DNA from 3 places in the Candidatus Enterococcus mansonii genome. Region 2 is predicted to be linked to each of the others. Evidence: predicted binding sites of a transcription regulator. Region 2 holds the regulator's gene; each other region holds the start of a gene.
The links. The regulator LexA, encoded in region 2, represses DNA repair genes until DNA is damaged. The targets are predictions, from matches to a motif close to CNAACANNTGTTNG.
Positions count from the first base shown of each region.

Region 1: uvrB (excinuclease ABC subunit UvrB) is a predicted target of LexA. The motif match lies at 5,011-5,024, and genes of this name have one in related genera.
Region 3: A5880_RS01855 (ATP-dependent DNA helicase) is a predicted target of LexA. The motif match lies at 2,134-2,147, and genes of this name have one in related genera.

Region 1 covers NZ_NGLE02000001.1:652,070-662,788, reverse strand. Annotated here, with positions in the region: gene A5880_RS03125 (VOC family protein) at 91-462, shown strand; gene trhO (oxygen-dependent tRNA uridine(34) hydroxylase TrhO) at 768-1,709, shown strand; gene A5880_RS03115 (amino acid ABC transporter ATP-binding protein) at 1,909-2,646, opposite strand; gene A5880_RS03110 (amino acid ABC transporter substrate-binding protein/permease) at 2,648-4,807, opposite strand; gene uvrB (excinuclease ABC subunit UvrB) at 5,083-7,077, shown strand; gene uvrA (excinuclease ABC subunit UvrA) at 7,189-10,005, shown strand; gene A5880_RS03095 (hypothetical protein) at 10,453-10,659, shown strand.
Region 2 covers NZ_NGLE02000001.1:81,285-92,003, forward strand. Annotated here, with positions in the region: gene A5880_RS00325 (NADH oxidase) at 12-1,361, opposite strand; gene A5880_RS00330 (RidA family protein) at 1,616-1,996, opposite strand; gene A5880_RS00335 (Fur family transcriptional regulator) at 2,010-2,447, opposite strand; gene cysK (cysteine synthase A) at 2,644-3,573, opposite strand; gene A5880_RS00345 (4-hydroxy-3-methylbut-2-enyl diphosphate reductase) at 3,752-4,747, shown strand; gene A5880_RS00350 (glucosaminidase domain-containing protein) at 4,803-5,660, opposite strand; gene tkt (transketolase) at 6,010-8,004, opposite strand; gene A5880_RS00360 (DUF896 family protein) at 8,103-8,345, opposite strand; gene lexA (transcriptional repressor LexA) at 8,612-9,232, shown strand; gene A5880_RS00370 (dihydrofolate reductase) at 9,283-9,783, opposite strand; gene A5880_RS00375 (thymidylate synthase) at 9,802-10,719, opposite strand, start outside.
Region 3 covers NZ_NGLE02000001.1:381,616-392,334, reverse strand. Annotated here, with positions in the region: gene A5880_RS01865 (Bax inhibitor-1/YccA family protein) at 1-627, shown strand, start outside; gene argJ (bifunctional glutamate N-acetyltransferase/amino-acid acetyltransferase ArgJ) at 820-1,977, shown strand; gene A5880_RS01855 (ATP-dependent DNA helicase) at 2,176-4,563, shown strand; gene A5880_RS01850 (asparaginase) at 4,599-5,564, shown strand; gene A5880_RS01845 (amidohydrolase) at 5,854-7,041, shown strand; gene A5880_RS01840 (YajQ family cyclic di-GMP-binding protein) at 7,101-7,595, opposite strand; partial or broken gene A5880_RS01835 (YitT family protein) at 7,860-8,788, shown strand; gene A5880_RS01830 (class II fructose-bisphosphate aldolase) at 9,083-9,949, shown strand; gene A5880_RS01825 (MarR family winged helix-turn-helix transcriptional regulator) at 10,195-10,641, shown strand; gene A5880_RS01820 (ABC transporter ATP-binding protein) at 10,641-10,719, shown strand, end outside.

The DNA of each region.
Region 1 (10,719 bases), 570 kb from region 2:
ATATGATAGAAAGTATATAATAGAAATGAGTTATTGAATGTTTAATAATAACAAGGATGATCATTAATAGTCTAAAAGAGGAGAGAAAAGATGTTTACAAATCAAATCAAAATAATGTTATACGTAACAAATGTAGAAGAATCAAGTCAATTTTGGCAAAAAATCGGTTTTGTAGAGAAAGAAAGAGATGCTGTGGATGGAACATTAGTTGTGGAAATCGCACCTAGTGAAGGCTCAGATACAAGTATTGTTTTGTATGATTTAGAATTTATTCAACAACATTCTCCAGAAGTTGCTGGAAACACGCCGTCGTTGATGTTTTTTGCAGATGATGTAATGGAATTATACAAAAAAATGAAAGATGCTGGTGTAAGAGTTGGTGAATTAGTTCAATTGCCAACTGGGTTGGTTTTTAATTTTGCTGATAATGATGAGAATTATTTTGCAGTATCTGGGCAATAAAATCACTTGTTTAAGCTAGTGATTTAAATTAAAAAAATGTTGGGACCAAAAGTAACTCCATATGATTTTTAGGAGTTCAACGATGCTGTCCCAACTTTTTTATTTTTCTAAGGTTTTTAAATTAGATAAAGATTGGGGATTCTTTTGTTATCATTTGTTATTGATTTGTGTAAAAATCCACAAGCAAATAGCTCGCTTTTCATATTTCTTTTTTTATATACTTAGCACGTATGAATAGAAAATGAGAGCTGTCATGAGATTAATCAAACAATTCGGCAGTTTCTAAGAAAAAGGAGAAAGATATAATGGATTACCGTGTATTACTTTATTATAAATATACGACATTAGAAAACCCAGAAGAATTCGCTAAGGAGCATTTAGCGTTTTGTAAGTCGTTGAATTTAAAAGGTAGAATTTTAGTGGCGAATGAAGGGATTAACGGAACCCTTTCAGGAACCATTGCAGAGACTGATGCATATATGGAAGCGATGCTAGCTGATGAGCGTTTTAAAGACACGTATTTTAAAATAGATGAAGTAGCAGAAAATGCTTTCCACAAAATGTTTGTTCGTCCAAGAAAAGAATTAGTCTCTTTGAATTTAGAAGAAGATGTGAATCCCTTAGAAACAACGGGTAAATATCTAGAACCAGTAGAATTTAAAGAAGCTTTATTAGATGAAGATACAGTTGTCATTGATGCAAGAAATGATTATGAGTATGATTTAGGTCATTTTAGAGGCGCGGTTCGTCCAGATATTCGCAATTTTAGAGAGCTACCTCAATGGATTAGAGAGAATAAAGAGCAATTTATGGATAAAAAAATCGTTACCTATTGTACAGGTGGTATTCGTTGTGAGAAATTTTCCGGCTGGTTACTAAAAGAAGGATTCGAAGATGTTTCCCAGCTTCATGGAGGAATTGCCGTGTATGGGAAAGATCCAGCGACAAGAGGCGAATTATGGGATGGAAAGATGTATGTCTTTGATGAACGGATTAGTGTAGAAATCAATCATGTTGATAAAAAAGTCATCGGTAAAGATTGGTTTGACGGAACGCCTTGCGAACGTTACATTAACTGTGCCAATCCATTCTGTAATAAACAAATCTTAGCTTCAGAAGAAAACGAAGCTAAATATCTTGGCAGTTGTTCAGACGAATGTCGTCATCATCCTGCAAATCGCTATGTGGCAAAAAATGAACTAAGCGAACAAGAAGTAGCTGAAAGACTTGAAGCTATTGCAAATTAAATAACTAAACAGAAGTATATTTCTAAAAGCAGTGCTTCTGTTTTAGCGTTATAGCCCAGAACAATCAGTTTTGTTCTGGGCTATTTGATAGAAACCAAGTGAAAAATAGAATAAAGCCAGCTAAAAAGAATAGATTGACTAAAATAAAATGTGTAATAAAAAAATGAGAACGCTAAATGGTCCTCATTTTTTATTTAAGTTAGATATTCAAAACTTTATCCAAGAAATCTTTGGTTCGCTCATTTTGCGGATTTTCAAAGATTTGTTGTGGTGTGCCGTCTTCTAAGAAATTTCCACCATCAATGAACATTACACGATTCGCTACTTCTTTAGCAAAGCCCATTTCATGCGTTACAATCACCATCGTCATTCCTTGTTTAGCTAATTTCTTCATTACGTTTAGTACATCACCAACCATTTCAGGATCAAGCGCTGAAGTTGGTTCATCGAATAACATAATGTCTGGATTCATTGCTAAAGCACGAGCGATTGCGACACGTTGCTTTTGTCCACCAGATAAGGAGTCTGGATAGCTGTCTTTTTTATCGGCTAAGCCAACTGTTTCTAAAAGTTGAATGGCTTTTTCTTCTGCTTCTTTTTTGGAAAGGCGACCTAAATCTGTTGGTGCCAATGTAATATTTTCAATGATTGACAAATGTGGAAACAAATTGAAGTGTTGGAATACCATTCCGATATGTTGACGAACTTTGTTAATATTTGTATTTTTATCGGTTAGATTTGCACCATCAATAATAATATCACCGCTTGTTGCTTCTTCAAGCTGATTCAAGCAACGAAGAAACGTACTTTTTCCTGAACCAGAAGGACCGATGACGCAAACAACATCGCCTTCTTGTATTGAAACATTGATATCATTAAGAACGGTATTTTCCCCATAAGTTTTTACTAAATGTTCTACTAAAATTTTTTCAGCCATATTATTTCACCTTCTTTTCTAAAACTTTCGCTAATTTCGTCAAAGCGGTAATCAAGATTAGGTACATCATTGCAATTACAAAGTAAACCATTGTACTTTGTAAGTTTCTTGCGACAATGATTTTCCCTGTTTGCAATAACTCGATCAATCCAATCGCGGATAGAATCGTTGTATCTTTTAGAGAAATAACAAATTGATTGACGAAAGATGGAATCATAATTTTGATTGCTTGAGGTAGTATGATTTTTTGCATTGTACGGTTATAGGAAAGACCTAAACTGCGTGATGCTTCCATTTGACCAACTGGTACGGCATTAATCCCGCCACGTACGATTTCAGAAATATAAGCACTGGCGTTCAATGTAAGGGTAATAATTCCTGCAAGGAAGACTGGAATATTGAATCCTAAAATCCCTGGTAAACCGAAGTAGATAAAGAAGGCTAACACCATTAAAGGAATCCCGCGAATAATATCAACATAAACAGTAGAAATTACACGTAAAGCTTTCGATGGAGAAGCGCTAAATAATCCGAAGAGCACACCGACGATTAAGGCTAAAATAAATGAAATCAATGTCAATTGAATCGTCATCCACAATCCGCTTAAAAGTCGTTTCCAGTTGTTTTGGATCATGCCAACAAATGTTGATTCATCAACTTTGTTTTCAGAAGAACCATCTTTGACATATTTTCCAATGATTTTATCATACTCACCAGTACGTTTCAGTTCAGCTAGGCCTTCATTAAACATTTCAACTAATTCAGGATTTTTGCCTTTCTTAACAGCGAAACCGTATTTTCCACCTTCTTCACGTGGAATCGGTGTTGCTAATGGTTGTTTTTGAGCGACTCCATAACCAATTACTGGGTAATCGTCCATCATTGCATCAATTTCACCGATTTCAAGAGCGCTGTATAAAGCGTCTGTTGTATCTAGGTACTTAATTGAATAATCATATTTATTTTTATTTGCTTCAAGAAAATCAGCACTTTCAGTTCCGATTTTAGCACCGACTTTTTTGCCTTTTAACTCTTCATAAGAGTTGATTTTGTCGTTACCTTTTTTTACGGCAATTTGAATCCCGCTATTGAAATAAGGGGAAGAAAAATCAAATGATTTTTCACGTTCATCTGTAATCGTCATTCCAGCGATCATCCCATCGGCTTGACCGGATTCTACTGCTTGAACAGCTGAACTAAAACCAATAAATTTAAACTCAATATTAAAATCTTGCAGTTCAGCAATTCGGTTCACTAAATCAACATCGATTCCTTCGTATTTTCCATCAGCATTTTGAAATTCAAATGGAGCAAACGTGGAATCACTGGCAATAACATAGGTCTCTTTTTTCGGAGCAATTTTTTTCATTTTAGCGTCCGATTTAGATTCCGATTCTGTTCCAGTAGCAATGTATTTACTGATAATTTCATCATATTTACCTGATGCTTTTAATTTTTTCAATCCAGCATTGAATTTTTCGATCAACTCTTTATTTTGCCCTTTTTTAACAGCAAAACCATAAGAACTGCCTGTTTCTTTTTCTCCAACTAATTGGAGTTTTTGTCCATTAGTAATAGCATAGCCTAAAACAGGATAATCATCAAAAATAGCATCGGCTTCACCATTTTCAAGGGACTGATAAAGACCCGTAGCATCATCGAAGTTTTTAATTGTGTAACCATATTTTTCTTGATTTTTTTCTAAAAAAGTTGCGCTTTCTGTTCCAACTTTTGCCGCAACTGTTTTTCCTTTCAACTCTTTATAATTTTTGATTTTGTCGTTGCCTTTTTTGACAGCCATCTGTAAGCCGCTATCAAAATAAGGATCAGAGAAGTCGAATGATTTTTTTCGTTCATCTGTAATACTCATGCCAGCAATCATACCATCCACTTGATTTGATTGAACTGCTTGAATGGCACTGTCAAAGCCAAGAGGTTTTTGATTGACTTTAAATTCTTGATCTTTAGCAATCGCTTTAAGTAAGTCGATATCAATTCCGATATACTCACCCTTAGAATCTTGGAATTCAAAAGGAGCAAAAGTCAAATCAGTTCCTATATTATATGTTTTTTCCTCAGCCTGAGCAGACTGCCCAAGTGTAAATGTTAGTAGACTTGCCATCATTACAATGAATGAAAGTAAAAAGTGTTTCCTTTTCATAAAATACCTCCTATATTTGCATATTGGATAATTATATAGTAAAAAAAGGCAAAAGCACAAGTCATTGACTAAGATAAAGTTAAAAAAAACTGATTTTCTAACATCTTATGTAACGAAACCTGACATGGACGTTGTCGGAATTAAGCAAATATTAATCTATAATTTTTTTGAAAATGCGTATACGCATTTTATTCTAAAACTAGCGAAAATATGTTCGGTATGGTAAAATAATGACAGAAGTTTCGCTTAAGTAAAAATTAAGAGGAGGAGAATAAATGATAGAAAGAGAGACCTCCAATACATTTGACTTAGTATCAAAATATAAGCCAGATGGAGATCAACCAGAAGCCATCAAAAAATTAGTTGAAGGTGTCGAAGGTGGCGAAAAAGCCCAAATTTTACTCGGTGCGACTGGAACAGGAAAAACTTTTACGATTTCCAATGTCATTACAGAAGTCAATAAGCCGACATTGGTCATTGCTCATAATAAAACATTAGCTGGACAGCTTTATGGAGAATTTAAAGAATTCTTTCCTAATAATGCGGTCGAGTATTTTGTTAGTTATTATGACTATTATCAACCAGAAGCCTATGTTCCCTCTAGTGATACATATATAGAAAAAGATGCTAGCATCAATGACGAAATTGATAAATTGCGACATTCTGCGACTAGTTCATTATTAGAAAGAAATGATGTAATCGTAGTTGCTTCTGTTTCATGTATTTTTGGTTTAGGTGACCCAAAAGAGTATAGTGAACAAGTTGTTTCCATTCGTGTTGGGATGGAAATGGATCGCAGCCAGTTATTAACCGATTTAGTTAATATTCAATTTGAACGAAACGATATTGATTTTCAGCGCGGTCGTTTTCGGGTGCGAGGAGATGTTGTTGAAATTTTTCCTGCCTCAAGAGATGAACATGCTTTAAGAGTTGAATTTTTTGGCGATGAAATTGAGCGGATTCGTGAAGTTGACGCATTAACAGGAGAAGTTATCGGGGAAACCGAACATGTGGCCATTTTTCCAGCAACCCACTTTGTAACCAATGAAGATCATATGGAACACGCCATTTCTCAGATTCAACAAGAATTGGATGAGCGGTTAAAAGTTTTACGTAGTGAGAATAAACTATTAGAAGCACAACGTTTAGAGCAACGAACGAATTATGATATTGAGATGATGAGAGAGATGGGGTATACATCTGGTATCGAAAATTACTCTCGCCATATGGATGGTCGTTCAGAAGGGGAACCGCCATATACCTTGATCGATTTCTTTCCAGATGATTTTTTACTGGTGATTGATGAATCCCATGTAACCATGCCTCAAGTTCGCGGTATGTATAATGGTGACCGAGCTAGAAAACAGATGTTAGTTGATTATGGTTTCCGTTTGCCTAGTGCGTTAGACAACAGACCATTACGTTTAGAAGAATTTGAAAAGCATGTGCATCAAGTTGTTTACGTTTCTGCAACACCAGGTCCATATGAGTATGAACAAACAGATACAGTGATTCCCCAAATTATTCGTCCTACAGGGCTGTTAGATCCATTGATCGAAGTTCGTCCAATTATGGGACAAATTGATGATTTAGTTGGTGAAATTCATGAGCGTGTCGAAAAAAATCAGCGTGTATTTATTACAACACTGACCAAGAAAATGTCAGAAGATTTAACGGATTACTTGAAAGAATTGGGAATTAAAGTGAAGTATCTCCATAGTGATATCAAAACGTTGGAGCGTACGGAAATTATTCGTGATCTACGATTAGGGGAGTTTGATGTATTAATTGGAATCAATTTACTTCGTGAAGGTCTGGATGTTCCTGAAGTGTCATTGATTGCGATTTTAGATGCAGATAAAGAAGGCTTCTTAAGAAGTGAACGTTCATTGATCCAAACAATTGGACGAGCTGCCCGAAACGCAGACGGAAGAGTCATCATGTATGCAGACAAAATAACCGATTCCATGCAAAAAGCAATCGATGAAACAGCGCGCCGTCGCTCAATCCAAGAAAAATATAATGAAGAGCATGGTATCGTACCGAAAACCATTATTAAAGAAATTCGTGAGTTGATCTCCATTACCAAGACGGACGAAAAAGGAGAACCATTTAAAATCGATAAATCTTATCACGAACTAACTCGTCAAGAAAAAGCTGATTTATTGATGAAACTAGAAAAAGAGATGAAAGATGCGGCTAAGGCATTAGATTTTGAAACCGCAGCAACATTAAGAGATACGATTCTGGAATTGAAAGCAGCGGATTAAAAAATAGCTTTGATATTTGATAGAAGTAAGGTTAGTTTCGATCTTAATATTCTTCAAGTGCTAAAGCACTAAGAATTGAAGGTCGGATCAACAAGCAAAAGGAGAGAAGTAATGGCAAATGATAAAATCGTCATTCATGGCGCACGCGCTCATAATTTAAAAAACATTGATGTTACGATTCCTCGTGACAAAATGGTTGTAGTGACTGGATTATCTGGTTCAGGGAAAAGCTCCCTAGCCTTTGATACATTGTACGCTGAAGGACAACGTCGTTATGTGGAAAGTCTTTCGGCGTATGCTAGACAGTTTTTAGGGCAAATGGACAAACCAGATGTCGACAGTATCGATGGATTGAGTCCAGCGATTTCAATCGATCAAAAAACAACAAGTAAAAATCCGCGATCAACAGTTGGAACAGTAACAGAAATTAACGATTATCTAAGACTGTTATTTGCTCGCGTTGGTCATCCAATCTGTCCTAACGATGGCACTGAAATCACTAGTCAATCCGTTGAACAAATGGTAGACAAAGTATTAGAACTGCCAGAAAAAACCAAAATCCAAGTGTTAGCTCCTGTAATTGTGAAGAAAAAAGGCCAGCATAAAAAAATCTTTGAAATGATTCAACGTGAAGGTTACGTTCGTATGCGTGTTAATGGTGAAACCTATGATGTTAGTGAAGCACCTGAACTTGAAAAAAACAAAAAACATGATATTGCGATCGTTATTGATAGAATTGTTGTTAAAGAAGGAATCCGTTCTCGTTTATTTGATTCATTTGAAGCGGCATTACGTTTGGCTGATGGATATGCGTTAGTTGATGTGATTGACGGAGAAGAGATGCTTTTTAGTGAGCACTATGCTTGTCCGTATTGTGGATTTACTGTTGGAGAATTAGAACCAAGATTGTTTTCTTTTAATGCCCCATTTGGCGCCTGTCCTGATTGTGATGGCTTAGGTATAAAACTAGAAGTTGATCGTGATTTAGTCATTCCAGATCCAACTAAAACGTTGCGTGAAGGAGCAATCGCACCGTGGAATCCGATTAGCTCTCAATATTATCCTCAAATGCTAGAACAAGCGGCAGACAGTTTTAATATTGATATGGATACGCCGTTTAGTGAGTTGCCTGAAGAGCATCAAGAGATTATTTTAAATGGCTCAGATGGTGAAGTATTCCACTTCCATTATGAAAATGATTTTGGCGGTATTCGTGATGTAGAAGTTCCATTTGAAGGTGTTTTAACTAACATTAAACGTCGTTACCACGAAACCAATAGCGACTTTACACGTGAACAAATGCGTTTGTACATGACTGAATTAACCTGTCAAACCTGTAAAGGGTACCGTTTGAATCCTCAAGCTTTGTCAGTCAAAATCGATAATACGAATATTGGTCAAGTAAGTGAGCTTGCCATTAAAAATGCGGTTCAATTTTTTGAAACGGTTAAATTATCTGAACAAGAACAAATAATTGCTAAACCAATCTTAAAAGAAGTCGAAGACCGATTGAACTTTTTAAAAAATGTTGGACTGGATTATTTAACACTAAGTCGAGCAGCTGGAACTTTGTCTGGTGGTGAAGCACAACGGATTAGGTTAGCTACCCAAATTGGATCAAACCTATCAGGTGTTTTGTATATTTTAGATGAACCATCGATCGGCTTACATCAGCGGGATAATGACCGCTTGATTGAATCTTTAAAGAAAATGCGAGATTTAGGTAATACACTGATCGTGGTTGAACATGATGAAGATACGATGCGAGCGTCAGATTATCTGATTGATGTTGGACCTGGTGCGGGACATTTAGGTGGAGAAATTGTTGCTTCTGGGACACCAGATGAGGTCGCAAAGAATCCTAACTCATTAACTGGTCAGTATCTATCTGGAAAAAAAGTGATACCTGTACCTAAGGAACGTCGCAAAGGAAATGGGAAAGAAATCAAAGTGACTGGTGCGACAGAAAATAATCTGAAAAACGTGACAGTGAAGTTTCCATTAGGTGAGTTTGTTGCTGTAACAGGTGTTTCTGGTTCTGGGAAAAGTACATTGGTTAATCAGATTTTGAAAAAAGCTTTGGCGCAAAAACTCAATCGTAATTCTAATAAACCAGGAAAACATAAAAGTATTACTGGCTATGAACACATTGAAAAAGTTATTGATATTGATCAAAGTCCAATCGGCCGTACGCCGCGAAGCAATCCGGCCACGTATACTAGTGTATTTGATGATATTCGTGATTTATTTGCCAAAACGAACGAAGCAAAAGTACGTGGCTATAAAAAAGGTCGGTTTAGTTTTAATGTTAAAGGTGGTCGGTGTGAAGCTTGTCGCGGCGATGGGATCATTAAGATTGAAATGCACTTTTTACCTGACGTTTATGTTCCGTGTGAAGTTTGTCATGGAAAACGATACAATTCTGAAACACTAGAAGTTCATTACAAAGGTAAGAATATTTCTGATATTTTAGATTTAACTGTTGAAGATGCAGTAGACTTTTTTAAACATATTCCAAAAATTCATCGTAAGTTGCAAACAATCGTGGATGTTGGTCTGGGGTATGTCACTTTAGGCCAGCCGGCGACCACTTTATCAGGAGGAGAAGCGCAACGAATGAAACTTGCCAGCGAACTTCATAAAAACTCTAATGGTAAAAACTTCTATATATTGGATGAACCAACTACTGGGCTTCATACAGATGATATTGCTCGTTTGTTACTTGTGTTAGAACGTTTAGTGGAATCAGGAAATACGGTACTGGTTATTGAGCATAACTTAGACGTAATTAAATCCGCTGACTATGTGATCGATTTAGGTCCTGAAGGTGGAGATGGCGGCGGAACAATCGTTGCAACGGGCACACCAGAAAAAATCGCTAAAGTGGAGAAAAGTTATACAGGTAAGTATTTGAAACGAGTCTTGTAAATTGGTCTACTCCATTGGGATAGAACAAATGGAGAGTTTAAAGAAAAAATAAAGGTTGTTCTTTAAACAAATAATGCTATTGATTTATCGGGTTATTTGAAGTAAAATCACTTTCAGAAAGGTATATTGTTCAACTTAATTGGTATATATCTTTCCTTCTATAAATGATCCGTTCAAAAAAGAAAAAGACAACTTCTATAGTTATATGGAAGTTGTCTTTTTTGTAATAATTATATTTATATAATTATTAATATTTTCTATGTTTTATTGGTTTTAAATAAATTAAAATGAGAGAAAAATGATAATAAGAACCAGAACATTTGTTTTTTAATCACTTTAATCTAAAATTAGTCAAAATAAGAAAGGATATACACGCAAGTTGAATGATAATTTTAGTAAAATCATGATATTCTATACGTATGAAAAAAGTATGAAAGGATGATTTTCATGGAAAAGAGAGAAGTTAAGATTGGTGCGCATTATGTTTGTCACGGATCAAATTTTTCATGGTTTTTTGTAGGAGAAGCCATTTCTAAAAAAGAGGACGATGTCCAAGTGAGAGTCGTTAAATGCCATCCTACTGATCGTCCATTTATCAATGAAGATGAGCCTGTTTTGAATTTAGATTATTTGAATGTTATTGAAGATGCTTAAAAATCAATTAAGGTTGGAGCAAAAGCGTTGAACTCCTTAGTTCCGAAGCCTTCAAAGTTT
Region 2 (10,719 bases):
GTCTTAATTTATTAATTTTTAGCAATATCTTTTAATGCAGCTTGAGCTAACAGATTTAAATAGTTCCAAGGTCGATCAAAATGGGGTTGGAAAAAGAAGTCTGATAGGGCCAAATCTTCAACAGTCATTTTATTTTGAACAGCTAACGACAATGTATTAGCGGATTGAGTAATATCGTATTTAGACATTAATTGTCCGCCGACGATGCGATTTGTTCCTTTTTCATAAACTAATTCCATCATCACATTTTCAGTTGTCGGCATAAACTCTGGGCGATAATTATCTTCGAATTGAGTTGCTGATACGTCTAAATTGTTCATTTTTGCACTTTCTAAGGTAACACCTGTTGAACCGATTTTCCAGCCAAACAAGTATAGACCAGAAGTCCCTTGTGTTCCACGATAAGCTAATTTTTGCTCGATTAAATTATAGCCGACTAACATACCTTGGCGAACTGCGTTTGTCGCTAAGGGAATATAATTAGTTGTTTCACTTGGATTATAGTGTACAACTGCACTATCACCGGCAGCAAGAATGTCGGGATTGCTTGAGCGCATAAATTTATCTACTACGATAGCTCCATTTGGTAACATATCTACTTTGTCCTTAAGCAAAACAGTATTGGGAGTAAATCCAACACACATGATGACCATGTCAGCATCAAATTCTTGACTAGGTGTAATTACTTTATTCACATGTCCGTGTTCATCAGCCTTAAATTCTTTAACATTTTCACCTAATGCCAATGTTACACCACGATCTACCAGTTCTTTTTCCAAGACGTCTGTGAAGGGCTTATCCAAATATTTATTCAAAATACGATCCAGACCATCTATCAATGTAACTTCTTTTCCTGATTCTACGAAAGCTTCTACTAACTCAATACCAATGTATCCGCCACCGACAACGACAACTTTTTTCGCCTCTTTTGCTCGTTCAATGATAATATTTGCTTGATTATAGTTTTTACATAATAAGATATTGTCAGATTCAATTCCTTTGATTGGCGGAATGATTGGCCATGAGCCAGTTGTCATTACTAATTTATCATAAGAAACGATTTCTTCAACACCAGTGTGTAAATTTTTTGCAGTAACTGTTTTATGATTAACGTCTATTGTTTCGACTTCATGCTCCATTTTTACTGTAGCTCCAAGTGCCGCAAGTTCTTCAGGACTTGAATAAAACAAGCTGCTAGCTTCTTTCACGACTCCTCCTACATATAGAGCAATCCCGCAAGATAAAAATGATACATTATCATTTCGTTCATAAACGGTTACCTCCGCATTTGGGTGATTTGTTAAAATACTTTTGACTGCAGCTGTTCCTGCATGCGTACATCCTACGACTACGACTTTCATTTTGTAAATCCCTTCTTTCAAGTTAAATTTTTCACCAAGCAACGTATTATGAGCCGCGTGGTCTAGTAAAAATATAACAAACTGAGACCCTACATTCGAGTTCTTTGCTTGTGAATCTTAAACTTATTTTTTCACAAACTTTTCGTTTTTTAACTATTTTTTCATTATAACAAGCTGTATAAAGTATAGAATTCCCTGTGTTAAAACAAAAAAAACTGAGAAACATTAATTTCTCAGCTTGTGAATATAAGTTGTTATTTATTAACTGCCGCAATAATTTCTATTTCAATTAGAACATCTTTAGGCAATCGGGCTACTTCAACAGCAGAACGAGCGGGAAGATGATCAACGAAGGCTTTTGAATAAACGCCATTAAATGCAACAAAGTCATCCATATTTTTTAAGAAGCATGTTGTTTTAACCACATGATCAAAATCACTGCCAACTTCATTTAAGATGGCTTCGATATTTTTCAACACTTGTTTGGTTTGTTCTTCGATTGTTATCCCAACAACCTCTCCTGTTTCAGGACTTAAAGGAACTTGTCCTGAAGCAAACAACAGCCCATTAATTATATTGCCTTGTACATAAGGTCCAATCGCTTTTGGTGCGTTATCTGTATGAATTGATTTCATATTATCCCTCATTTCATTTTTTTTCTTTTGCCTGACAATCTGGGCATAGCCCATATAACTCTAAGCGATGTTCGTTGATTTCAAAACCCGTTAGCTTACTTGCAGCCATTTCCACATCTTCCAAACCTGGATAGTGAAAATCAACAATTTTGCCACAGCTTTGACAGATGGCATGGTAGTGTTTTTTTGAACTAAAATCAAAACGACTTGATGAATCACCATAATTCATTTCTTGAACAAAACCTATATCTGTAAATAGACGTAAATTATTATAAACAGTTGCAACGCTCATATTCGGAAAGCGATCTTCTAGTGAACGATAAATCTCATCCGCAGTTGGATGGCTGTGATTCTCAATTAGATATTCTAAAATTGCATATCTTTGAGGAGTAATACGAATATTGGCTTCTTTTAATTCTTCAAGCGCGTTCTTTACCAATATGTTATCCATTTTGTTCCCCTCCCAGTCTTTCTTTTCTTAAATGATACTATTTCTAATCTATCTTGACAAGAATAATTGAATAATAAAATGTGAAATATCGAATTTATCTCTGATTTACGTTTAAAAAAATGAAATTATATACATTATGAATAGAATATGTAAAAAGAGAGCTAAATATACTGTGCTCTCTTTTTTTGATAAATAATTACTCTGAAAAATGATAAAGCGCAGTTGAAAGATATCTTTCACCATTATCTGGAATAACCGTTAACACTTTTTTACCCGCACCTAATTCTTTAGCAACTTCGATAGCAGCATTCACTGCAGCACCAGCTGATATTCCGGCTAGTATTCCTTCTTCCGTTGCTAATTTTCTAGCAGTCTCCATTGCAGAGTCGCTTGGTACATCCATTACTTTTTCGTAAATGTCTGTATCTAAAATCTTCGGAATAAATCCCGCACCAATCCCTTGTATTTTATGCGGTGCTGGAGTTCCACCTTCTAAAACTGGCGATTCAGTGGGTTCAACTGCAATGATCGAAATTTTAGGATAAACGCGTTTTAATTCCCTGCCAACACCTGTTATTGTGCCACCAGTACCTACACCTGCAACAAATGCGTCTAATCCTGAAGGTCCAAATGCATCTTGGATCTCTCTTCCTGTTGTTTTTTCGTGTACTTCCGAATTTGCGGGATTATCAAATTGCATTGGCATGAAGTAACCATCTTTTTTCGCTAGTTCAGTTGCTTTGGCGATTGCCCCTTTCATTCCTTCTGAACCTGGAGTCAACAGCAATTCAGCGCCATATGCTTGCATCAACTTTTGACGTTCTACACTCATCGTATCTGGCATAACAATCAAAACGTTATACCCTTTCGCTGCACCTACCATTGCCAAACCAATTCCTGTATTCCCGCTTGTAGGCTCAACAATCGTATCCCCCATTTTTAGCTCTCCATTTAGTTGCGCTTTGTTAATCATATTTAATGCGACACGATCTTTAACACTTCCACCAGGATTAAAATATTCTAGTTTTACGTAAACGTCAGCCGCACCAGCAGGAACTAAGTTGTTTAATTTTACAATAGGGGTTTTACCAATCAATTCTGTAACTGAATTAAAAATTTGGGCCATCACACATTCCTCCATTTTCATTTTTTCTGTCATTTTCTTATTTTATAATAGCTCATATAAAGCCATCTGGCTATCGTTTTGCTATTGTAAGCTAATTGATAGGCACTCTTTAAACAAATTTAATAAAAGTATTGTATAGTAGAAGAGTCTTTAAAAATGAAAATAGGAGTACTCATAAATGAAAATTATAAATATCAGCCCACGAGGTTATTGTTATGGTGTCGTAGACGCTATGGTCATTGCTAGAAATGCCTCTTTAGATGAAACCTTACCTCGTCCGATCTACATATTAGGAATGATCGTGCATAATAAACATGTTACTGATGCGTTTGAAAGCATTGGTATTCATACGTTAGAAGGGGAAAATCGTGAAGAAATTTTATCGAAAGTTGATCGCGGAACAGTAATTTTTACTGCTCACGGAACATCACCTAAAGTAAAAGAATTAGCAATCGAAAAAGGCTTAACTGTGATTGATGCTACGTGTCCAGATGTAATGATCACACATGAATTAATTGCCGAAAAAGTTTCTGAAGGCTATGAAATTATCTACATCGGAAAGAAAAATCACCCTGAACCTGAAGGCGCACTTGGCGTTTCTCCAGAACATGTTCATCTAGTGTCTAATGCGCAAGAAATTTCTAATTTAACACTCGATGCTAAAAAAATCTTTGTAACAAACCAAACAACAATGAGTCAATGGGATGTTAGTGACTTAATGGATGCCATTCAAGAGAAATATCCTCATGTTCTTATTCACAAAGACATTTGTAAAGCAACTCAAGTAAGGCAAGAAGCAGTCGTTGAACAAGCTCAAGGATGTGATTTGACCATCGTTGTAGGTGATCCGAAAAGTAATAACAGTAATCGTTTAGCTCAAGTGTCTATCGAACAAGCAAACGTTCCAGCACATCGAATCTCTGACGTATCACAAATTGATCCTGCTTGGTTGATAGGCGTCAATCAAATCGCAGTGACAGCGGGAGCTTCAACGCCTACGCAAATTGTTCGTGAAGTCATTGAATATTTGAAGAATTTCGATGAACATGATACAACTACTTACAAACAAAGCTCAACAACAACTGCTGAAGCGATTCTGCCTAGACCAAGAATCAAAGATTTAACTAAGAATCGACAACGTCGTCTAGAAGAATTACGCGCTGGAAAAAGATAAAAAAATTCTCGAAAATCATTGTCACATATGACGTTGATTTTCGAGAGTTTAAATTTTATGCAATTTGTAAAACTTGGCCTACTGTGATCAATTCAGCTGACAAACCGTTAAGTGTCATCAGTTGGTCTACTGAAAGACCATTCTTTTCTGCAATCGCCCACAAAGTGTCCCCAGAAGCAACCGTATAAGTAGTACCACTAGCATTTGCTACACTGGCACTGCTTTGCCCAAGCGCAGTTAAGTCAAATGTTGTATTCCCACTTGTTGATGCGCTGTCGGGGGTACCCCAATCATAATCAGTTAAGTTATATGTCGCTATCAGCCAGTTTAATTTACTGGCGTAATTAGGATCTGTAGCGTAGCGTCCAGCTAAAGCTGCAGTAGCATCTGTATAATTTGAGGTGTTACTCTTCCAAACGCCATAGTAGTGATAATTTCCGCTAGATGCCATTGTTGTTCTAAGAACGTTGGCATGATCTTGGAACGATTCAGCGTATGATGGATAACTCCTAAATGGTTCATTCACTGTAACCCATTCACCATTTAAGTATTCTGAGGTAGGCATATAAACTGTTTGACCACCGTAGCTACCTTTCACACCAAATAAATTATAGTTCGGTGCCGCAGCCAAACCAGATGTACCATAACTACTTTCAAGTAAAGCTTGAGCAATCATTACAGATGCATATAAATCATTTGCACTTGCAACTGAAGCAGCTGAATAGGCGATAGAATCAATAAATGCTTGTTGAGACGCTGCTCCTTGTTGTTCTGCTTGTACACTTATAGGTAATAAATTACTTGCAACAGGAAGAAAAACTAGCGAAGTTCCTACTGCAGCTGCAATTTTCTTACTGCTGATCACACGTTCTTTATGCTGGTGCCTACTACTTCTTGTTTTTTTCTCTTCCATCCTTTTGCTCCTCCTCGATAGAACATCATGCCATTATTCTACTAGGGGATCTTTTTATAAACAATTATTTAGCCTTTAAACTTTAACTTTTAAAACTGGTGTAATCTTGATGAAATGTTTGTTTTATTGATTACTGAAATTTTGTTTTAATGTTTTGACATACTGTAGGTTATTCATTGATTTTTCAATACAAAAACACAATCACAGCTTTTTTATTAAAAAATCTTTCATTTTATTGTTAAATTTTTCTATTATTTCAATTTCATTACATTTATTTCTTAAAAACCTAATATTATAAGAAACAGATAAAATTAAAAAAAAGGACAGCTTTTAGCCGTCCTTTTTTAGTTTACAAACTGTTATATTTTGAAACAACGTTTTCAGTTGTAAAACCGAATTCGTTCAATACTAAATCGCCAGGTGCAGAAGCACCAAAGTGATTAATTGTTACAGTTGTACCTGCTGTGCCTACATAACGTTCCCATCCAAATGGTGATGCTGCCTCAATTGCTACTCGTTTTGTTATTTCTGATGGTAAAACAGATTCTTTATAGTCAGCTGTTTGTTTTTCAAATAAATCAAAACTTGGCATTGAAACAACAGAAACGTCTTTACCTTGTTCAGCAAGTGCTTTTTGAGCTTCGATGGCTAAGTTGACTTCTGAGCCAGTTGCAATTAAAATCCCTTCAGGCTTCCCACCTTGTTGCGGAGAAATTACATACGCACCTTTTTGAACAAACTCATCTGCTTTTTCTTTAGTCCCTTCAATTACTGGTAAGTTTTGTCGACTTAGAACTAAAACTGTTGGGGCATCTTTTGTTGTCATCGCAATTTTCCAAGCAGCAACAGTTTCATTACCATCTGCTGGACGTAACACTTGTACACCAGGCATACAGCGAATGCTTGCTAGTTGTTCTACAGGTTCATGTGTTGGACCATCTTCTCCAACAGCTACAGAATCATGTGTTAGTACGTAAGTTACTGGCGTATGTTGAATAGCAGCTAGACGAACTGCCGGACGTAAATAATCGGTAAAAACAAAGAATGTTCCGCCGTACACACGACTACCACCATGTAATTGAATCCCATTCATTGCAGCTGCCATTGCAAATTCACGAACACCGAACCAAATATTGCGCCCTTCATATTGTCCAGGTTCAAAATCTTTTTCTGCTGCAACCATTGTGTTATTAGATGCTGATAAATCGGCAGAACCACCCCAGAAACTTGGAACAGCTTTCGAAATCGCTTGAATCGTTTCTTTACTTGTAACACGGCTAGCCGCACTTGATCCTACCTCATATGTTGGCAACTCGCTATCCCAATTTTCAGGAAGCTCATCAGCGAAAGCTTGCTGAAATTGTTTTGCTAATTCAGGATGCTGTTTTGTATAGTTTTCAAACATTTCATTCCATTTATCTTCAGCTTTGCCGCCTTCGTCGACCATTGTTTCCTTGAAGCGAGCAGCAACTTCTTCTGGAACTGTGAAATCTGGATAATCCCAACCATAAACAGCTTTTGCAGCAGTAATTCCTTCTGCTCCGATTGGCGCGCCATGAACAGAAGATGTTCCTTCTTTCGGTGCACCATAACCAATGACTGTTTTGACTTCAATCAATGTTGGTTTATCAGATTCAGCTTTTGCAGCTTCAATTGCTCTAGAAATTTCTTCTAAATCATTGCCATCTTTTACTAAAATATGTTGCCAACCGTATGCTTCATAGCGAGCACCTACATTTTCAGTAAAGGCTTTTGATGTCGGTCCATCCAAAGAGATGTCATTTGAATCGTATAACACAATCAGTTTGCCTAATTTCATATGTCCAGCCATTGAACTAGCTTCTTGAGAAACACCTTCCATCAAGTCACCATCTCCACATAATGCATACGTGTAGTGATCAATGACAGGGAAACTATCACGATTGTAGACAGCCGCTGTATGCGCTTCTGCCATCGCCATACCAACAGCCATCGCAATCCCTTGACCTAAAGGCCCTGTAGTTGCTTCAACACCATCTGTATGATGCACTTCTGGATGCCCAGGAGTTTTGCTGTCCCATTGACGGAAACTTTTCAGATCATCCATTGTTACACCATAGCCGGCTAAGTGAAGCAAGCTGTATAGCATTGCTGACCCATGTCCCGCTGAAAGAATAAAACGGTCTCTATCGACCCAATTTGTTGATGTTTTAGGATTTACTTTTAAGTGTTTTGTCCATAGTGCATAAGCCATTGGGGCAGCACCCATTGGTAAGCCTGGGTGACCTGAGTTTGCTTTTTGAACTGCTTCGATACTTAATGTGCGAATCGTGTTGACGCCTAACTGATCAGTGTTGTCGAACAAAAAAATCATCTCCTATTTAGGTTTTTTTTACCTTTATTAACTATATTTTAGCTTATTTCGTTTATGAAAGCAATTACTTTTAGTAAAAAAAACCAAAATTATTTTCTGTTATGCAAACCTTTTGCTTTTTGAATCTTTTTCAATTTTTCTGGAGTTACATCATTTCCTTTAGGGTCAACAACTTTCATTCCTTCAATATGATGACGCATTCCACCTCTAAAAGCAGCTAAATATTCCTGACGAAGGACTTTTTGTTCTTCTTTTTCTTTTTCTGTCAATTGCTTTTCCTTCGCTTTTTTAGCTAGTTCATTGATGCGATTCATTTTTTCTGATGATAACATACTTATCCTCCCTATGTTTAAAAGCAAAATGAACTTGTAAAATTGTACAAGTTTACTTCCAAGTCTTATCTTATAAGATGAACACGAAAAAAACAACTATATTCCAACTAAAAACAAAGAATATCCAAGCTTTCCAACCGAAATACACCTTCCTCCACTCTTTTATTTCTGTAAAAAATGACATTTTAAAAAAACACGAACGCTTGTTTGATTTCAAAGTAGGATTATGGTACACTAGAAATATAAAGCGAAAGAAGGTGCGGGTTTTGGTGAAACGTACAGACACAAGACAAATTGAAGTACTAAAATATATATATGAGCAAGTTGAACTTAAAGGCTATCCCCCCACTGTTCGGGAAATTGGAAAAGCAGTAGATCTTTCCTCTACCTCCACTGTTCATGGACATTTAGCACGTTTAGAGAAAAAAGGATTGATTTTACGTGACCCTACTAAACCAAGAGCCATCGAGCTTACCCCAGAAGGTCTTGAACGAATCGGTGTCCAACCGACAGTGATTCCTATGTTAGGAGTGGTTACAGCTGGAGAACCGATTTTAGCAGTTGAGGAAGCTTCTGACTTTTTCCCACTTCCACCCGATTTAAAATCAGAAGAAAATACATTGTTTATGTTAACGATTAGAGGTGAAAGTATGATCAACGCCGGCATCCTTGATGGTGACCAGGTGATTGTTCGTAAACAAGCTTCCGCTCTAAATGGAGATATCGTTATCGCTATGACCGACGAGGATGAAGCTACTTGCAAGCGATTCTTTAAAGAGTTTGATCATATTCGCTTACAACCAGAAAATGATGCTTTAGAACCAATTATATTAGAAAATGTAAGTATTTTAGGGAAAGTTGTTGGCTTATACCGCAATCATATTTAAATAAACAAAAAAACATACTATTCTGGTATGTTTTTTGTTTTTCCAAATTTTTATTCAATCGCAACTTTTCTTTGATAAGTTTCAAACTGATAAGGATATTGATTTTTTTCGTCACGCTCTCCCTCACTGAGGTTGATCATCGTCCACTCATCCCAAGAAACCTCAGGAAATTGTGTATCTCCTTCAAACGTATAGAAAATAACTGTACGATATAAGACATCACAATAAGGTAAAAATTCCTCGTAAACAGCTGACCCACCTGCGATAAAAGTAATTCCGGAAAAGGCTTCTGCATACTTCACTACCTCATCAACTGTGTGAAAAACTTTTACGCCATTCGCTTGATAACTTGGATCGCTCGTGAGAACAATCGTTTGACGATTAGGTAGGGGGCTTGCCCCCATCCCTTCAAACGTTTTTCTCCCCATAACAATCGTGTTATTTTCAGTCATCTGTTTAAAAAACTTTAAATCATTTGGCAGATGCCAAGGTAATTGATTATCTTTACCAATTGTCCCTTGTTCATCTTGCGCCCATATGGCTGCTAGCATTGGAGTGCTCCTTTCAAATTAAACGGCAATTGGCGCCTTGATTGCAGGATGAGGATCATACCCTTCAATAATAATGTCTTCCATTTCAAAATCAAAAACAGATTGTTTCTCTAGATTTAATTTTAGCGTTGGAAATGAGCGGATCTCTCTAGTCAACTGTTCGTTCATCTGATCAATATGATTGTTGTAAAGATGAGCGTCTCCTAACGTATGAACAAAGTCTCCCACCTCTAAGCCTGTTTCATGAGCAATTAAGTGTGTTAATAAGGCGTAGCTGGCAATATTAAATGGAACACCTAAAAACACATCACCGCTGCGTTGGTACAACTGGCAACTCAGTTTCCCATCATTGACGTAAAATTGAAACATTGTATGACAAGGCGGCAAGGCCATGGACGGCACATCTTCTGGATTCCATGCCGAAACAATCAAACGACGAGAATCAGGTGTTTGTTTAATCATTTTAATCACATTTTTTAACTGATCAATGAAGCTGCCGTCTTTTGTTTCCCAATGACGCCATTGTGCACCATAGATATTACCTAATTCACCGTGTTTTGCTGCAAATGATTCGTCAATCAAAATCTTTTCACAAAATGTTTCATGTTCTTTTTCATATTGTTCCTTAAAGAGTTCATCTGTCAATACTCGATGTCCAAAATCTGTCATATCAGGTCCTTGATAATCGTCACTTTTTATATACCGTTCAAAAGCCCATTCATCCCAGATATGGTTATTATGCTGTAAAAGATAACGAATATTTGTATCGCCTTTTAAAAACCATAGCAACTCGCTTTTGATTAAGCCAAAGGGAACTCTTTTTGTTGTTAGTAAAGGAAATCCTTTTGATAGATCAAAACGCATTTGGTGACCAAAAATACTTCGAGTTCCAGTCCCCGTACGATCTCCTTTCAAGTGACCTTTTTCTAAAATAGT
Region 3 (10,719 bases), 300 kb from region 2:
TATGCATTTTTAGCAATGGGAATCGGTGTTAGTGCGTTAGTGTCGTATCTCATCTTGAATGTTTTTCCAATTGTTTTAGTTACATTGTTGAATTCAGTTCCCTTGTTTTTTGGTTTATGGATTTTACAAATCGGTTTAGTTTTATTCCTAGGTCTGAAAGCACAGAAGAATCCAACCTTGGCTATCAGCGGCTTCTTAGTCTATTCTATCTTGAATGGAGTAACGATTTCAGCAACATTATTGATGTATGCTCAAGCAACTGTGGTTAGTGCGTTTGTCAGTGCTGCAGCAACATTTGGTGCAATGTCATTAGTTGGAATGTTTACGAAAAAAGATTTGTCAGCGATGGGACATGCAGCGTATAGTGCGTTGATCGGAATCATCATTGCCATGGTAATCAATTTCTTTTTCCTACGTAGTAGTGCCGTTTCGTTTTTCATTTCTATCTTGATGGTTTTGATTTTTGCAGGGATTACAGCTTATGACAATCAAAGAATCCGCCAAGTTTACAACGAAACAGGGGGACAAGCAGGAACAGGGATTGCGGTCTTTTTCGCTTTACAATTATATCTTGATTTCATCAATTTATTTATCGCTTTCTTACGTATCTTCGGTAAAAATAACTAAGAGTAGTTTTAAACAACATCTAGAGAAATTTAGATGTTGTTTTTTTGCATTTTTTTAGCTTTAAAATGAATAAAAATACTTAAATAAGTTTATTTGTGTTTAAATAACCGTTGACTATTATTGCTATATCATTTATACTTTTAGAAAATTACTGATGATTTGCCAACAATAAAAAATGAGAAGGTGTCGTTTATGGGAGCGTATGGAGATGGTCCAAAGGGATTTAAATTTTATGGTGGGCATGTAGGGATTAAAAAAAGAAAAAAAGACTTTGGGTTAATTGTGGCTGATGAACTCTGTCATGCCGCCGCTGTGTTTACAAAAAATACATTTTGCGGTGAGTGTATTCCAATTGGAAAAGAAAATATCAAAGATGGACAGTTGCAAGCGATTGTTGTGACGAGTGGGATAGCTAACGTGGCTACAGGGGAAATTGGTAGACAAAATGAGTATAAGATTATGCATCAATTATCTAAAAAATTAGACATTGAAGCAACCAATATTTTACCTTCTTCAACAGGATTAATCGGACCACAATTACCAATTAAGACTATTGAAGACTTTTTAAGCAACCAACCGATTAAATTAACAAAAAAATATGAAGACTTTGCTCAAGCTATATTGACGACTGATAAGCGGACAAAAGTACGAACAGTGAAGATTGGTGAGGCAACAATGTTAGGAATCGTCAAAGGTTCAGGAATGATCGAACCAAATATGGCAACGATGTTGGCCTATGTTTTAACGGATGCAAAAGTAAGCAAAGAAACAATCTATCCAATGTTAAAAGAAGCGGTTGACCAGTCCTTTAATACAATCAGTATTGATTCAGACACAAGCACAAGTGATACAGTGGCGTTTTTAGCGAATGGGCATTACGAAGTGAAGGAAGAGCAGATACAAGCAGCGCTCAATCAACTATGTAAAGAGTTGGCATTAGATGTGGTAAAAGATGCTGAAGGAGCGACGAAGACAATGTTTGTTACTGTGAAACAAGCAACAAGTAAAGAGCAAGCTCGATTTGGTGCTAAATCGGTTATTAATTCACCTTTAGTAAAAACAGCGTTATTCGGTCATGATCCAAATTGGGGACGAATCATAATGGCTTTAGGAAAAACGCAAGGTTTAATATTTGATCAAGATAAAATAAATATATCATACGGTGATTTACCAATTTTTTCGAATAATCAAGAAGTGAAGCAAAATCTTCCTCTAATCGAGCAATATATCAAAAATAATGAAGATGTCTATCTAACGATCGATCTTCAACAAGGGACTGAAAGTTTTCAAGCAATTGGCTGTGATCTAAGTTATGAATATGTCAAAATCAATAGTGATTACGCCACTTAAAAGGATAAAACGAGGGTTGACTCAGAAATGTCTAATTGTAAGAGCAGACAAGGTGTTGCTTTTGTAGACTGATTTATTTAGCTTTTATGTGACTAGGATTTGACTCGTAGAGTGATTCCTTAGTCACATTTTAGTTTTCTCGCCTCTTTTATTTTACGAATGTATGTTCTATAATAGAAGAGATGGGTGGGATCATGAATGAAAACAAGGCAAAAAATTGCTGTTCGTAGATTAGTTGAGTTTATTTTACGTAAAGGAAGTATTGATTCTAGACATACAAGTGAGCATACTGCTCAGGAAGGTGCCAAGATTCATCGGAAATTACAGCAAGCAGCCAGTGGAAATTATCAAAAAGAAGTGAAATTAGCAATCAACATAGAATTAAATCAGCAAACATACATAATTGAAGGGCGAGCTGACGGAATTTTTTTCGATGAAAATAATCGAACAGTCATTGATGAAATTAAAACATCAGAACCCGCATTTTCCGAATTATCAGAAGAACAGGTGGAAATGTTTTGGTATCAGGCAATGTGCTATGGCCATATATATTGTCAACAAGAAGACCTAGAAACGATCACTTTACAGTTGACCTATTACCAGACAACCACGAAAGAAATTACGCGACAAGACAAAGAATGTACAAGAGAAGAACTAAAGCAATTTTTTGATGAGTTAACTCAAAGCTATGAGCAGTGGTTGATTTTTAAAACGAGTTGGCGCAAACTTCGGAACCAATCATTAAAGAACTTAACGTTTCCATATGGAGCGTATCGTTCAGGGCAACGAGAACTTTCAGTCGCTGTTTATAAAACAATTTTAAGTGAACAAAAATTATTTGTTGAAGCGCCAACAGGAACTGGGAAAACGATTTCTACGTTATTTCCTACCTTAAAAGCACTTGGTGAGGAGCAAGCAGAAAAAGTTTTTTATCTAACGGCTAAAACCATTACCCGTCAAGTAGCCGAAGATGCTGTAGAAGCAATGAAACAAAAAGAAATGCATCTAAAAAGTGTTACACTAACAGCGAAAGATAAAATCTGTTTCTTGACGGAACGAAATTGTACGCCAGAAGCGTGTCCCTTCGCTAATGGTTATTACGATCGTTTAAACGAAGGCTTATGGGATTTACTAAATCATGAAAATCAACTGACCAGAGAAGTGATTGAGAGATATGCAAAAAAGCATACATTGTGCCCCTTTGAGCTATCATTGGATGTTAGTTTATGGTGTGATTTGGTGATTTGCGATTATAATTATTTATTTGATCCAGTTGTTTATTTACGCCGCTTTTTTGAAGATCAATCAGAGCCCAAAGAAACCATTTTTTTAGTAGATGAGGTCCACAATTTAGTCGGTCGCTCTAGAGAAATGTATTCAGCCGCTTTATCTAGAAACAAGCTATTAGCACTGAAAAAAATCATCGATAAAAACCAAACAAAATTTAACCGAGCCTTAAACAAAATAGACAAAGAATTTGCAAAAATCCAACAAGTTTGTGAGCAAGAGGGAACGCTCTTTTTGCATCAAAATGAACCAATTGATTCTTTAGTTAAAGCTGCTAATTCTTTAGTCGAAAAAATAAAAGAATGGTTACCTGAAAATCAGAACTTTGTTGAATTGGAGCAAGTGTTAGCTGTTTATTTTGAGTTGATGCATTATCTTAAAATCGGTGAAAGTTATGATGATCATTATTGCACCTATGTAAATTGCGAAAACTATGATATTATAATCAAGCAATTTTGTTTAGATCCCTCTTACCTTTTAGAGCAAAAACTAGATAAGGCCAAAGCCAGTATTTTATTTTCAGCAAGTTTAACGCCTTTGGATTATTACCAAGAAATTCTAGGTGGCACTCAAGACAGTTTGCGTTGCCGAATACCCAGTCCTTTTCCGAAAGAGAACCAATTGTTGTTGATTGAAAATCAGATACAAACAACATACAAAGAGCGGGCGCAAAGCTATGAAAAAATTACTGAAAGTATAACTGGAATGATCAAACAAAAAAAAGGGAATTATGTTGTTTTCTTTCCTTCTTACGCCTATATGGATAATGTCTATAAGCTATTTCAGCAAAAAAATCCGCAAATTAAAACAAAAATACAAGCAACCTTAATGAATGAAGCAGAGCGGGAAGCTTTTTTGCGCGACTTTATCTCAGAGCCAGATGATACTTTCGTTGGTTTTTGTGTATTAGGCGGTATTTTTTCAGAAGGAATCGACTTAAAAGGGACGCGCTTGATTGGCACAGCAATCGTGGGTGTTGGATTACCCCAAATGAATCATGAGCAAGAGTTAATTAAAGAGTATTATGATCGAGAAAAAAATCAAGGCTTTCAATTTGCCTACCAGATTCCAGGGATGAATAAAGTGCTGCAAGCCGCTGGAAGAGTAATAAGAGATACAGAAGATAAGGGAGTGGTTCTTTTGTTAGATCAGCGTTTTTCGTCGAATGCTGTTCGACGTTTATTTCCGCCTCATTGGAATCAAGTTCAGCAAGTCTCTTCTACTGAGCAAGCTCAACAACTAATGAAGCAGTTCTGGCAATCAATGGAATCGACTAATTACAAAGGAACGATCATTTAAATAATCAGGAAAATAGAACTATAGGAGGAACCAAAATGAAAACGATCTTAGTTTTACACACAGGTGGAACGATTTCGATGTCAAAAGAAGCCGATGGTAATGTTGCACCAAATCAGATGAATCCCTTACTGGATCAAGAAGCATTATTTGAAGGGAAAGTAAATTTAATCGTAGAGCCGATTTTTAACATCCCTTCACCTCATATGACACTGGAGAGGATGTTGGAACTCAAAGAGCGGATACAAAAAGCCTACCAAGAAAAGATTGATGGTGTGGTGATTACTCACGGCACTGACACGTTAGAAGAGACAGCTTATTTCTTAGATATTACATTAGAAAATCAGATACCAGTTGTTTTGACTGGGGCGATGCGCTCAAGTAATGAGATCGGAACAGATGGACTATACAATTTCATTAGTGCAGTTTGGACGGCTTGTTCAGATGATTCACGTGGCAAAGGAGTCCTTGTGGTAATGAATGATGAAATCCATACAGCACGTTATGTCACGAAAACTCATACGACAAATGTTGCGACATTTCGGACACCTACATTTGGTCCGATTGGTATGATTGCAAAAGAGCGAACCTTTTTTGCTAGTGAGGTTTGTCCGCAAGAAGTGTGTGATATTCAATCAGTGGATGGGACAGTTTATGTGATTAAAGCATATGCTGGTATGGACAGCAGTTTATTTGATTTAATTGATAATGATCAAACGAATGGGATTGTTATTGAAGCACTGGGGGCAGGAAATCTGCCACCAGAAACCTTACCTGCGCTAGAAAGAATGTTGGCGCGCAATTTGCCAATTGTTTTAGTTTCCCGTTGTTCAAACGGCATTGCTGAAGACATTTATGATTATGAAGGCGGCGGCGTAAATTTAAAGAAAATGGGGATTATTTTTTCAAGAGGCCTAAATGGACCAAAGGCTCGAATTCGGTTGATTGTTGGATTAAATAGTGGAAAGAGCTTACATAAACTACATGATTTTTTAAGTGAATGATTTTAATTGTTAAAATAGACGAAATAATGGGATGGGGCCAAAATGAGACAGGTGTCAAAAGTCGTATGTGAACTTCTACAATTTGAAGCCCGAATCAACACCGAGAAAAAAGTAGCTGCTACACGTTGTTTTTTTCTCGAATTTTTTTTGCTTTTTGTAAAAAAAACGGTTGTTTGTTCAGGAAAATGCTATAATGAGAAAAATGATTGATTTTCTTTTTTAATTTAATAGTACTTCTTTTATGCATAAACAAAATAAATGAGTAAAAAAGTAGAAAGGGTGTGTAGGTATGAGGTTTAAAGAACAATTATTGCAGGCATTGGATCAAAAAGAGGAGAAGATGATTGAAATCAGAAGATATTTACATCAATATCCTGAATTATCTTTTCAGGAATATAAAACGGCTAAGTATATCGCTGATTTTTACGAAGGAAAAGACTGTTCGGTTCGGACAGGCGTTGGTGGAAATGGTGTAGTTGTAACGATTGATAGTGGTCGTGCTGGTCGAACGGTCGCATTGCGTGCCGATTTTGATGCCTTACCTATACAGGAAAATACTGGTTTACCTTTTTCGTCAAAAATCGATGGTGTCATGCATGCGTGCGGTCATGATGCTCATACAGCGTATATGCTTGTGCTAGCAGAAACCTTGATTGAATTAAAAGATGCGTGGCAAGGAAAAATTGTTATTTTACATCAACATGCTGAAGAATTGCCGCCAGGAGGAGCCAAAGCAATGATTGCAGATGGCTGTTTGGATGGTGTAGATAATGTATTAGGATTACATGTAATCAGTAATCTAAAAAATAGTACGGTTTATTATCATGCTGGGTCAATTCATACGGGACAATCTGGTTTTAAAGTGAGTATTCATGGTCGTGGGGGACACGGATCAATGCCTCAGGATACGACCGATGCGATTTTAGCTGCCTCTAATTTAGTCGTGAGTCTCCAATCGATTGTCAGCCGTCGTGTCGATCCTTTTGAAATGACAACATTAACTATTGGAAGTTTTGAAGCTTCAGGTGCTTCAAACGCAGTAAATGGTAAGGTCGTTTTACAAGGTGATGTTAGAACGTTATCAGGAGAAGTTCAAAAATCCGTTGAAGTCGAATTCAAACGTATTTTGGATGGTATTGCATTGATGTACAATGTCACGTATGAATTGGAGTATCGTCATAATTATCCAGTAACAGTCAATAATGAACAATTAACCGATTTTGTTTCGGCTAGTTTAAAAAATAGTGACATTCCTGAAATAGAAGCTATTCTTGACTCAGGTGCACAAGGACCGTCAGAAGATTTTGCCTATTACGCACAAGAAAAACCAAGCTGCTATTTTCATGTAGGAGCAGCACCTAAAGATGGTCATTTCTATCCTCATCATAACGAAAAATTTATGATTGATGAAAATGCGTTACTGATTAGTGCAAAAGCCATGGGTGCAGTCGTAGCAGATTATTTGGAAAAATATTAGATAAAAAGAATCAAGCATAACTAGACGAAAAATTAAATTCGCTTAGTTATGCTTTTAGATTATCGGTAATTAGTAAATTGTAACTCCATTGGTAGCTCTAAATCCCTAAGAAGAGCAATGACTTTTTGTAAATCATCACGGCTTTTACCAGTTACTCTGATTTTATCTTCTTGAATTTGTGATTTGACTTTGATTCCTGAGTTTTTGATGGCTACATTGATTTTTTTTGCATTGTCTTTATCGATGCCGCTAATTAAATCACCATATTGACGAGCAGATCCGCCAAGTGCTTTCTCACTTGTTGAAAAATGAATATTTTTGATGGGGACAGCTCGTTTCACTAATTTTGCAAAAAGAACATCTTTGACTTGTTCAATTTTATAATCATCCTCAGCAACAACAACTAACTTGTCATTTTCTAACTTTATATCAGCGACCGAACCTTTGAAGTCAAACCGATTTTTGATCTCTTTTACGGCAATTTGAATGGCGTTTTTTACTTCCTCCATATTGATTTCAGATGTTACATCAAAACTTGCTTCTTTTGCTGCCATTGTGTATATCCTCCTTTAATCACTATTTCTTATTTTATAGTACCATTAAATAGAGAAGAAACAAGTCAAAAAAGCTTTTTCAAAGAATAGTGGACAGGCGGCATGTCCGAAGGGAAGTGACTAAAATAATCCTCATTTTAATCAATTTTTCTTTTCTTTTTTACGATGAACTGTTATTCTAAATCAGGAGATTTTTCTGATTGAATCGGTGATAAGTAAAAGTTGCAAGAATGGAACAGCTTTTTGGTAAAGGGGAGGATATACATGAATAAGTGGGTTATTTCATATAGACAAAGTGAAACATTGAAAAAGTTTGCCGTTATTTTTGTTACAGGGATTTTAGTAGCAATCAGTTTAAACTTTTTTTAATTCCAGCAAAAGTTTTTTCAGCAGGAATGAATGGCGTTGCACAGATTATTGCGACTTTATTACATACGCATTTATCGATAACCATTGATACAGGTCTTTTTATTTTGTTATTAAATATTCCAATTTTTATTTTAGGTTTTTTGAAATTAGGGAAAGAATCAACGATTTATAGTTTTCTAAATGTTGCTTGGGTTTCAATAACGACGATTCTATTGCCTATCGAAGTCGTTACCACTAATCCTTTGATGAATGCAATTGTCGGCGGCGTTTTGATTGGGATTGGTGCAGGATTATCTTTGAAAATGGGCTTTACAACGGGCGGTATGGATATTGTTTCATTGGTTTTATCTAAAACAACAGGTAAGACAGTTGGAAATTATATGTTTATGCTTAATGGAATTATTGTCGTGATTGCAGGATTTGTTTTTGATTGGGAGAGTGCGTTGTACACGATCATCTCGATTTATTGTATGACTCAAGTAGTTGATATGATTCACACCAGTCATCAAAAAGTAACGGCTATGATTGTAACGGTTAATCCAGAAATTGTCACACAAGCCATTTCAAAGCAGATGATCCGTGGAATGACATTGTTACCGTCTATGGGTGGTTATTCCGGTGTAGAAGGCCGTATGATCATGATGGTCATCACTCGTTATGAATTATACGATTTAGAGCAGATTGTTTATGAAGTAGATGAAAATGCCTTTATGAATATTATTCCAACGCAGTCTGTCTTAGGTCGTTTTGCGAATGAAGATGAACAACGGATTTTTAAAAGTACAGGTAGTTTTCCGGAAGTGAAAAAACGTAAAGGAAAATAGAAAATTTGTCTAAATTGTAAGGATATTTTCTTATAATTTGGACTTTTTTTATTTATACAATCGCTTTATTTGCTAAAGATAACTTTCATTATAATGTTTAGCAATCATTGGTGTAGCAATGTTTTTTCAGACAAATAGCTAAAACTGTCCACAGTTTTGTGAAAGTTTGGACAAAAGTTTTCTGAAAAAGACAATTTTAGTAGAAAAGTACTAAAAAGTCTGCTAAAATATAACTGTTGGTTAAGGATGTCCTTAACAAATAAAGTTTTTTTAAAACTTAGGAGGAATTTTATTATGCCATTAGTATCAGGAACAGAATTTCTTAAAGCAGCTCGTAAAAGCGGCTACGGTGTTGGAGGATTCAACACAAACAACCTAGAATGGACTAAAGCGATTCTTGAAGCTGCAGAAGCTAAAAAAGCGCCAGTATTAATCCAAACTTCTATGGGTGCGGCTAAATACATGGGCGGATACCAAGTATGTTACGATTTAGTAAAAGATTTGATTGATTCAATGGGCATTACTGTACCAGTAGCTCTTCACTTAGACCATGGTGAATACGAAGATGCATTAGAATGTATCGAAATCGGCTACACTTCAGTAATGTTTGATGGTTCTCACTTACCGTTTGAAGAAAATATTGAAAAAGCAAAAGATGTTGTTGCTAAAGCACATGCTAAAGGCGTTTCTGTAGAATGTGAAGTTGGCTCAATTGGTGGTGAAGAAGACGGAATCATCGGTTCAGGTGAATTAGCTGACATTCAAGAATGTGTACAAATGGTTGCTACTGGGATTGATTACCTAGCATGCGGAATTGGTAACATTCACGGTTCTTACCCAGATAACTGGGCTGGATTAGCTTTTGATCATTTACAAGCAATTTCTGACGCTGTTGGTGATATCCCGTTGGTATTACACGGCGGATCAGGTATTCCTTTAGAGCAAGTTCAAAAAGCAATCTCTATGGGTGTTTCTAAAATCAACGTGAACACTGAATGTCAAGAAGTATTTGCAGCTGCAACTCGTAAATATATTGAAGAAGGCAAGGACCTTGAAGGTAAAGGTTTTGACCCTCGTAAATTATTAGCACCAGGAACAAAAGCTGTTACTGAATTAGTTGAACAACGTATCGAATGGTTCGGTTCTGCTAACAAAGCATAATAAATAAAAGAAGAGACTGAGACGACAGATTATTGTTGTCTCAGTTTTTTTATTAAAATCAGAGTTAAATATCTCTGAAATTACATATATTTATATTTTTTAAAATAAAACCGTATTCATTTTAATTTTTAAACCAACTCTATTGACAAAGAAAGCTATTTGCGTTAATATCAAACAGCATTAGTTACTAACACTGTTAGCTATTAATGGTGGAAGTAATTATTTTGAATAAAAGGAGGAGTCATATGTCATTCGCAGAAGAAGCAGAACAAGAGCTGATGCGTCTAATGGTTCAAAATCGTCATAGCGCATTTAGTAGACTTGAAAAGAGCAATCAAGGTGAAAGTATTGTTATCAAGTTCCTTAATCGTTATGGTGAACCAACGAGCCCAAAGCACCTCGCAGAATCATTGAATCTATCTAGCGCCCGCATCGCAGTTGTTTTAGGAAGCTTAGAAAAAAAAGGACAGATTGAACGTAAAATGGACCCCAATGATCGACGTCGTATCCATGTTACTTTAACTGAGTGCGGCAAAAAAGCAGCTAAACTTCAAAAGAAAGAAATGCGGGATAAGATTGTTCAAGTGTTTAAGATGATGGGAGAACAAGACACAAAGCAATTTATCAAGCTGACTGCAAAATTCGTAGACTACTCCCAACAAATATCCCAGAAAGAGGAAGGTGACCAATAGTGAAAATTTTCAAATATCTCGGCAAATACTGGTATGCGGTCATCGCAGTTCTTGTGCTTTTAGTCGTACAGGCAAATA